2 regions of the Calidithermus terrae genome follow, and region 2 is predicted to be linked to the other one. Evidence: riboswitches for the same ligand, from Rfam matches in the RefSeq annotation. Region 2 holds a riboswitch; the other holds the start of a gene.

Region 1 (4,833 bases), on a different contig from region 2:
CCCGCTCAACGTCGGCAGCATCATCGACTCGAGCCTGCGCCCGCTGGTGCGGGGCGCCGACGCCTTAGGCCGTGCCATCGCCATCGTCGTTGACCCCATCCCCGACCAGGAGTGGGTCACCGACGTCACCTTCTTCACCGTCGGCCGTAGCCAGCCGCAGCCCCAGCCCGTCACCGGCACCCTCAACGTCACGTCCAACCCCCAGGGCGCCCAGGTCTTCGTGGACGGGCGGCTGGTGGGCAACACCCCCATCTCCGTCAGCGTGCAGCCGGGCCGCCACGACATCGAGCTGCGCCTGGCCGGTTACGACACCTACCGCACCTCGGTCAACGTGGGGCTCGGGCAGGTCATCAGCATCAACGCCACCCTCGAGCGCCCCCGCCCGGCCACCGGCACCCTGGTGGTGAACTCCAGCCCCCAAGGCGCCCAGGTCTTCATCGACGGCCGCCTGGTGGGCAACACCCCTATCAGCGTCAGCCTCAACCCCGGCCGCGCCGACGTGGAACTGCGGCTCGACGGCTACGACGTCTTCCGCACCTCGGTCGTGATCAACCCCGGCCAGACCACCTCGGTCAACGCTGGCCTCAACGCCCAGCGGCGCACCGGCGTGCTCAACGTGACCTCCAACCCCAGCGGCGCCGACGTCTACATCAACAACCAGCGCGTGGGCCGCACCCCCTACTCGGTGCAGCTCAACGAGGGCACCTACGACCTGCGCGTCAGCCTCCCCGGCCACGCCGACTACCGCACCACCGTGCGCGTTGACCGCAACCAGGAGACCCGCATCAACGCCCAGCTCGCCCCGCTGCGCGCCCAACTGACCGTCTCGAGCAACGTCGAGGCCCGGGTCTTCGTCGACGGCCGTGAGGTCGGCACCGTCGGCTCCGGCGGCAGCGTGCGCTTCGAGGTGGACCCCGGCCGTCACCAGGTCGTGCTCATCGCCCCCGGCTACCGCGCCTTCGTCACCGAGGTCAACCTGCGCAGCGGCGAGAACGAGACCATCCGCGCCAACCTCAGCCGCTTGAACTTCTAGGCCCTACAGCGCGAAAGGCCCAAGGACCGGGGTACTCGCCCCGGTCCTTTGCCGTCAGCCCGTGGCTCGTGGTTCACCCCACCCCGTCCCTCCCGCAGGCGGGGAGGGTTTATCCCCCCCAACCCCCCTTGCTAAGGGGGGCAACAAGGCGTCTTGCGTACGACGTACGACGTACGACGTACGACCCGCATCCGACGTACGACCCGCGCCCGGCGTTAGACGTCCGACCATCCCACTTGTTTACAAGTTTTGTCACTTATGCTAGCCTACCTTCCATCCCGGCTCGAGCCGGGACGGGTGCAACACCACCCCAGGTCTTATCCAGAGCAGCGGAGGGAACGGCCCTGTGAAGCTGCGGCAACCTGTAGGGGCTTTCAGCCGGCAAGCTGAAGCGTCTCTGCGTAGGTGCCAATTCCGGCCCGGGCACCGGACAAAGCCCGGGAAAGATGAGGAGGTCTTCGTGTCGAAGCAAGTTGCCATGAACCCTAACCCGCGCGTGCTTTCGTGTCCCGGGCGCTGTCGTCGCTCCAGCTCTTTCGCTGGCCATCGGCACCTGGGATCTTCGTTCATGGGGGCACACCGTGGGTCTGCACGAGTTCGAATCGGTCCATAAGCCAAAGCAACAACCCGCCCGCCCGGAGGGGCTCGCCGGCGGCGACCGCGTGTGGGGCGAGGTGCGGCGCCCGGGGATGGGCTACCGGGTGCAGCTTAGCTGGGACGGGCGGCGGCTGGCCGGGCGGCTGGGCGGGGCGATCTTCGGGGAGAACGTGTACCTCGAGGCCTTCGCCGGCCAGCTCTTGGGCTCGGTGGCGAGCAGCGGGCGCGTCCTCACCTTGCACGCGCAGCTCGAGGGCAGCCGCCTTCGGCTGCGGCTGGTGGGCCCGGACCGGGGGGCGCAGGCGGTGCTCGAGTTCTCCGGCGACCGGGCCTCGGGCACCCTCGACCTCGGGGGGCAGGCGCACGCGGTCGAGATGGGCTTCTCGGCCGCACAGGTTCTGGCCCGCGCCGGCGATCAGGAGGTGCTGCTGCACCACCCCGGCTTCCCGGCCTGGGTGCTGGCGGTGGCGGCGCTGACGGCCGACGTGGCGGCCCGCAACGCCTGGCGGGTGCTGCTCGACAGCTACACGGGGTGGGCGGAGGCATGAGCGGGGCGGTGATCTGGTTCACCGGGCTCTCCGGCGCGGGCAAGACCACGCTGGCGAGGGCCCTCGAGGTCCACCTCTACGAGGCGGGCCAGAAGGTCGAGCACCTCGACGGCGACGCGGTGCGCGAGCACCTGTCGAAGGGGCTGGGCTTCAGCCGCGAGGACCGCGACGCCAACGTCCGGCGCATCGGCTTCGTGGCCAACCTGCTCGCCAAGCACGGCGTGATCGTGCTGGTGAGCGCGATCAGCCCCTACCGGGCCACCCGCGAGGAGGTGCTCGCGCAGGCGCCGCGCAAGCTCGAGGTCTTCGTGGACGCGCCGCTGGAGGTGCTGGCGCGGCGCGACGTGAAGGGGCTGTACGCCCGGGCCCTGAGGGGGGAGATCGCCAACTTCACCGGGATTTCCGACCCCTACGAGCCCCCCTTGAACCCCGACCTGCACCTGAGGACCGACCGGCTCAGCCTCCAGGAGAGCCTCGAGCGGCTGCTGGGGGCGCTCGAGCGCCTGGGGATCGAGGCGCGGGTGAGGGCATGAAGACGACCCCCGGCGCCTGGGACGCGCAGACCGACCCCCTGGTCGTCATCCGGTGGGCGCTGGAGGAGTACCCCGACCTGCTGATGCCCAGCGGGTTCAACCTCAACGGCGTGGTGCTCATCGACCTGGCGGCCCGGGCGGGCTACGCCGGCGAGGTGGTGTTCGTGGACACCGGCTACCACTTCCCCGAGACGCTGCAGACCCGCGAGCGCCTCGAGGCGCGCTACCCCGGGATGCGCTTCGTCACCCTGAGCGCCGCCCTGGACGAGGAGCCCTGGGGCGAGGAGCGCTACCGCTCCGACCCCGACGGCTGCTGCGCCGCGCGCAAGGTGGCGCCCCTGCGGGACTACCTCGCGCTCAAGCAGCCCCGCGCCCTGCTGAACGCCCGCAGCCGCGACCAGGCCTCCACCCGCGCCGCCCTCGGCTTCCTCGAGCCCGGCGAGCGGCTGCGCGTCAACCCGCTGGCCTACTGGGGCCGCGAGCGGCTCGAGGCCTACGCCCGGGCGCACGACCTGCCCGTCAACCCGCTGTACTGGTCGGGCTTCCTGAGCATCGGCTGCTGGCCGTGTACCCGGGCGGTGCGCCCCGGCGAGGACGCGCGGGCGGGCCGCTGGGACGGCAAGGGCAAGGCCGAGTGCGGGCTTTGGGTGGGGGAGAAGGCGCTTTAGGGCGCTCTTCACGGGGTTTGAGCCGACAAACGCGAGACCGAGGCCTTACCGTTATGGAAAAGTTGATAAATCTTGTTTACAAAAGCTTTGGGGAGGTTCGCCCGTGAGCCGCTGGAGCCACAAGGGCGTCGCGCCGCACGGGGGCGTCCTGGTGAACCGCCTGGTGCAGGCCGACCCCCGCGAGTACGCCCACCTCCCCGCGCTCGAGCTCTGTGAGCGGGGGTACGCCGACCTCGAGCTCATCGCCACGGGCGTCTACTCCCCGCTCGAGGGCTTCCTGGGCGAGGCCGATTACCGGGGGGTGGTCGAGCACATGCGCCTGGCGAACGGCCTGCCCTGGAGCCTCCCCATCACCCTGAGCGTGCCCGCCGGCGAGGCCCGGCAGTACCGGGGCACGGTGCGCCTGACGCGGGGCGGCGAGACGGTGGGGCTGCTGGAGGTCGTGGAGCAGTACCGCCCCGACCGCCGCGAGGAGGCCCTCGAGGTCTACCGCACCGCCGACCCCGCCCACCCCGGCGTGGCCGCGCTGCTGGCCCAGGGGGAGGTCAACCTGGCCGGGCGGGTGAGCCTGCTGCGCCTGCCGCGCGGGGAGTTCCCCGAGCACCACTACACCCCCCTCGAGACCCGCCGGATCTTCCACGAGCGCGGCTGGGGGACGGTGGTGGCCTTCCAGACCCGCAACCCCATCCACCGCGCCCACGAGTACCTGCACAAGGTGGCGCTCGAGCACGTCGACGGGTTGTTCCTCAACCCCCTGGTCGGCGCGACCAAGCCGGACGACGTGCCCGCGCGGGTGCGGATGGCGGCGTACGGGGTGCTGCTCGAGCGCTACTACCCCAAGGATCGGGTGCTGCTGGGGGTCTACCCGGCGGCCATGCGCTACGCCGGGCCGCGCGAGGCCGTGCTGCACGCCATCAGCCGCAAGAACTACGGCTGCACCCACTTCATCGTGGGGCGCGACCACGCGGGCGTGGGCAGCTACTACGGCCCCTACGACGCGCAGGAGATCTTCGGGGCCTTCCGCCCCGAGGAGATCGGCATTCAAATCCTCAAGTTCGAGCACACCTTCTACTGCCGCACCTGCGGCTCCATCGTCTCCCCGCGCACCTGCCCGCACGACGCCGCGCACCACCTGGTCCTCTCGGGGACCCGCGTGCGCGAGCTGCTGCGCTCGGGCGCGCCGCTGCCGCCGGAGTTCACCCGCCCCGAGGTGGCCGAGGTGCTGCGGACGGCCTACCAGGAAGCCCAGCCCGCTTAGGCCCTCTTGCCCCTTTTCCCCGGAGACCCCCGTGTACCGATTCCTTCTGACCCTCGTCCTGAGCCTCCTGGCCGCCTCGAGCCTGGGCCTAGCCCAGAACCTCACCCTCCTCAACGTCTCCTACGACCCCACCCGCGAGCTGTACGCCCAGATCAACGCCGCTTTCGCCCGGTACTGGAAGGAGCGCACCGGGCAG
Region 2 (4,360 bases):
CCCCTGGATCCTCTACGAGCCGCCCAAGCAGGGCCTCACCCTGTGGGTCTGGCTCTCGCCCCTCATCGGGCTGGCCCTGCTGGCCTACGGCCTGTGGCGCTACCTGGCCGCCACCCGCGCCCGGGCCGAGCCCGCCGACGTCTCCGAGGAGGAGATCGCCCGCCTCGAGGCCGAGCGCGCCGGGCACTTCGAGGGCCTGCTGCTCGACACGGAGGGGCACGTCGCGGACGGCAGCCGCACCAGCCCCTTGCTCTACCGCGCCGGCGAGCTGTGCGTGCTGCCGGGCGGGGTCGAAGGCGTCACCCGCCAGAAAGTGGCCGAGCACGCGGCCACCCTGGGCCTCCGCGTGACCGAGACCCGCCTCAAGCCCGACGAACTCGAGGGCCAGCTCCTCCTCGCCGGAACAGGCATCGGCCTCCTGCCCGTAGGCAAGCCGTCAGACAGCGTGCTCGAGGCCCTGATCACCCATTTCCGGCCCTCGAGGCCGTCGTCTAGGGTCTAGGGCCAAGGGTCGAGGGCCGAGGCGTCTCGCGTCTTGCGTCTTGCGTACGACGTAGGACGCACGACGTACGACCCGCGCCCGGCGTCCAGCCATCAGCTATCGGCGTCGGGAATCAGGCCTTTCCCTTGACATCCCCGCCCCCTCTCGCCTACACTCCCAACTAACCGCGCCGGGGCGCGGCGACAACCGAGACATAACACGTTCTCTTATCCAGAGCGGCGGAGGGATTCGGCCCGAAGATGCCGCGGCAACCCGCAGGAGTGTTCGTTTCATCACCGGACACGAGTGCAAAGGTGCCAATTCCGACTCCAGGCGGGGGAAACGCCCGGAGGAAGATGAGAGAAGGGTGCACGTTCGCTAGGCACAGTGAACCCCCTTCCGGTAGAGAACCGTCATCGGAATGGGGGTTTCGCCTTTGAAACCTCCAGCCAGGTCCCCCTTGGGACCGTCCCGCCCCAAATCTTGCGGTTGGAGGTTTTTTCATGTCCAAGAAGCTCAGCTTCGAGACCTTGCAGCTCCACGCCGGTTACAGCCCCGACCCCAGCACGGGCGCCCGCCAGGTGCCCATCTACGCCACCACCTCCTACCAGTTCAAGGACGCCGACCACGCGGCGCGGCTCTTCGGGCTGCAGGAGTTCGGCAACATCTACACCCGCATCATGAACCCCACCACCGACGTGCTCGAGAAGCGCATCGCCGCGCTCGAGGGCGGGGTGGCGGGCCTGGCGACGAGCTCGGGCCACGCCGCGCAGTTCCTGGCCTTCACCAACCTGGCCCAGGCCGGGGACAACATCGTCGCCACGCCCAACCTCTACGGCGGCACCTGGAACCAGCTCAAGGTCACGCTGCCGCGCCTGGGCATCGAGACCCGCTTCACCAGCCGCGCCGAGAGCCCCGAGGACTTCGTCGCCGCCACCGACGCGAACACCCGGGCCTGGTTCATCGAGTCCGTCGGCAACCCCGCGCTCAACATCCCCGACTTCGAGGCCATCGCCGAGGCCGCGCGGGAGCAGGGCGTGGCCCTGATCGTGGACAACACCTTCGGGCAGGGGGGCTACCTCTTCCGGCCCCTCGAGTGGGGCGCCAACGTGGTGGTGCACTCGGGCACCAAGTGGATCGGCGGGCACGGGGCGGCCATCGCCGGGCTGATCGTGGACGGGGGGAACTTCGACTGGGACAACGGCCGCTACCCGCTCCTGACCCAGCCCCAGCCCGGCTACCACGGCCTCGAGCTCACCAAGGCCTTCGGCAACCTCGCCTTCATCCTCAAGGCCCGCGTGGACGGCCTGCGCGACCAGGGCCAGGCGCTGGGCCCCTTCGAGGCCTGGGTGCTGCTGCTGGGCCTGGAGACCCTCTCGCTGCGGGCCGAGCGCCACGTGCAAAACACCCTCGAGATCGCCCACTGGCTGCGCGAGCAGGAGGAGGTGGCCTGGGTCAACTACCCCGGCCTGGAGGACCACCCCAGCCACGCCAAGGCCCAGAAGTACTTCCGCGGCAAGCCGGGCGCGGTGCTCACCTTCGGGCTCAAGGGCGGCTACGAGGCGGCCAAGGGCTTCATCAACCGCCTCGAGCTCGTCTCGCACCTCGCCAACGTGGGCGACTCGCGCACCCTGGCGATCCACCCCGCCTCCACCACCCACTCCCAGCTCAGCGCCCAGGAGCAGGTGCTCGCCGGGGTCAGCCCCGAGCTGGTGCGCCTGAGCGTGGGCCTCGAGGCCGCCGAGGACCTCAAGGCCGACCTCAAGCAGGCGCTGCGGGCCCCGGTGGGGGTTTGAGCGGGGCAAAAAGGAGGCCAAGGCCGTGAGCACGACCAGCGTGGTGCTCGACCCCGGGGGCGACCTGATCCGGGAGACCTGGGGCGAGCACGAGGCCTTGCTCTACAAGCCGCCGCGCTCGAGGGGGCGGGTCACCCCGCCCCAGCCCCAGACCGTGCGCCTGACCGCCCCGGGCGAGGTGTTCGGGCTCGAGCAGGGCGGCCTCTTGCCCGAGCTGCACCTGCGCTACGAGACCTACGGCCAGCTCAACCGGGCCCGTGACAACGCGGTGCTGGTCTTCCACGCCTGGACCGGCTCCGCCCACCTGGCCGGCACCTACGACGAGCCCACCCTCAGGCTGCTCAGCCCGCTCGAGCAGGCCTTCGGCGCCGACGGATGGTGGGACGCGCTGGTGGGGCCGGGCCGCGTCCTGGACTCCGGTCAGAAGTTCGTGATCTGCGCCAACCACCTGGGCTCGTGCTACGGCTCCACCGGGCCGCTCTCGCGCAACCCCCTCACCGGCGAGCCCTACGGCCCGGAATTTCCGGCCATCACCGTGCGCGACATGGCCCGCGCCCAGGCCCGGCTGCTCGACCACCTGGGCATCGAGAAGGTCACGGTGCTGGGCGGAAGCCTGGGGGGGATGGTGGCGCTCGAGTTCGCGCTGCTTTACCCCCAGCGCGTGCGGCAGCTCGTGGTGCTGGCCGCGCCCAGCGTCCACGGCCCCTGGGCCCGCGCCTTCAACCGCCTCTCCCGCGAGGCCGTGCTCAGCGACCCCGCCTACCGCGGCGGTTACTACAGCGAGCAGCCCCTGGGCCTGCAGCTCGGGCGGGCCATCGCCATGCTCTCCTTCCGCTCGCCGGAGTCGTTCAACCTGCGCTGGAACGACAGCCCGGCCAAAGGCGAGAGCTACGTGCTCTACCAGGGCGAGAAGTTCATCCGCCGCTTCGACGCCAACGCCTACCTCACCCTCTCCAACGCCATGGACACCCACGACGTGGCGCGGGGAAGAGGGAGCCTCGAGGCCGCCCTGGGCCGCTTGCGCAGCACCCCCAGCCTGTGGGTGGGCATCGACACCGACGTGCTCTACACCGCCGCCGAGGTGCGGCTGGGCGCGCTGCTTTCTGGCGGCGAGTACCGCGAGATCCAGAGCCCGCACGGGCACGACGCTTTCCTGATCGAGACCGATCAGGTCGAGGAGATCCTCACGGGGTTTCTGTCGGTGGCCGATGGCCGATAGCCGATGGCCGGACGCGGGGCGCGGGTCGTACGTCCTACGTCGTACGTCGTACGCAATACGCCAAACGCGAGACGCAAAACGCCAGACGCTGTAGGGACGACCCGCGGGTCGTCCCTACCCAAATTCCCGGCACCTCATACCGGCTTCACAAAGATACTTTTCAAATCTGCCAGAGGTACATCTTTGTGAAGCCCAGGGCACTCCCTTCGGTCGGGGTGGATACTCTCCCATCGGGAGACTATCCACCCAAACCGGGTATCAGCCCTCGTACCGCCCCGGGCTGACCTCGGCGAGCCTCGAGACCATCACCGCGGGGTAGATCAGCAGCAGCACGCCCGCGAGGCCGATGGCCCAGATGCCCACGCCCTCCACCAGGAAGCCCGCGAGGATGGGGAGGACGGCGCCGGCGCCGTTGGACCATACGTCCAGCACGCCGACGGCGCGGCCGCGCTCGCCTGGGGCGGTGGTGTCGGCGACGACGGTGGTGGCGCCGTTGTAGGTGCCGCACCAGCCCAGGCCCACCAGGAAGGTGCCCAGGGTGATGGTGAGGTACTCGTGGGTGAAGCCCACCAGCAGCGCGCCCAGCGCGGAGAGCAGCAGGCCCCCCAGCATCACCGGCTTGCGGCCGGCGCGGTCGGTCAGGCGGCCCACCGGCCAGGAGAAGGCGAACATGCCCAGCACGTGCAGCGTGACCGAGAGCGAGATCAGGTTGAAGCTGCAGCCCTGCTGGTGCAGGGCGAGCGAGGTCATCGCCATGAGCATCACCATCTGGCCCTGCGCGGCGACGCCGGCCCAGACGGCGATCTTGCGGGGGGTGCTCGAGCCTGCGCCTACGGCAGCGTGGGCCGGGCCCCCGGCGGGGAG

What was found. Region 2 has a riboswitch for S-adenosylmethionine ahead of Mterra_RS18865 (O-acetylhomoserine aminocarboxypropyltransferase/cysteine synthase family protein). Riboswitches for the same ligand answer to the same signal wherever they lie in the genome.
Region 1: it holds a riboswitch for S-adenosylmethionine, as region 2 does, so the genes downstream of both, Mterra_RS10340 (hypothetical protein) here and Mterra_RS18865 (O-acetylhomoserine aminocarboxypropyltransferase/cysteine synthase family protein) in region 2, are expected to answer to the same signal.

The regions. Positions count from the first base shown of each region.
Region 1 is NZ_QXDL01000077.1:11,671-16,503, reverse strand. It holds gene Mterra_RS10345 (PEGA domain-containing protein) at 1-1,033, shown strand, start outside; SAM riboswitch class I at 1,348-1,486, shown strand; gene Mterra_RS10340 (hypothetical protein) at 1,615-2,178, shown strand; gene cysC (adenylyl-sulfate kinase) at 2,175-2,711, shown strand; gene Mterra_RS10330 (phosphoadenylyl-sulfate reductase) at 2,708-3,379, shown strand; gene sat (sulfate adenylyltransferase) at 3,483-4,637, shown strand; gene Mterra_RS10320 (sulfate ABC transporter substrate-binding protein) at 4,669-4,833, shown strand, end outside.
Region 2 is NZ_QXDL01000263.1:198-4,557, forward strand. It holds partial or broken gene Mterra_RS23290 (cytochrome c-type biogenesis protein CcmH) at 1-502, shown strand, start outside; SAM riboswitch class I at 706-844, shown strand; gene Mterra_RS18865 (O-acetylhomoserine aminocarboxypropyltransferase/cysteine synthase family protein) at 985-2,277, shown strand; gene metX (homoserine O-acetyltransferase MetX) at 2,303-3,496, shown strand; partial or broken gene Mterra_RS18875 (MFS transporter) at 3,755-4,360, opposite strand, start outside.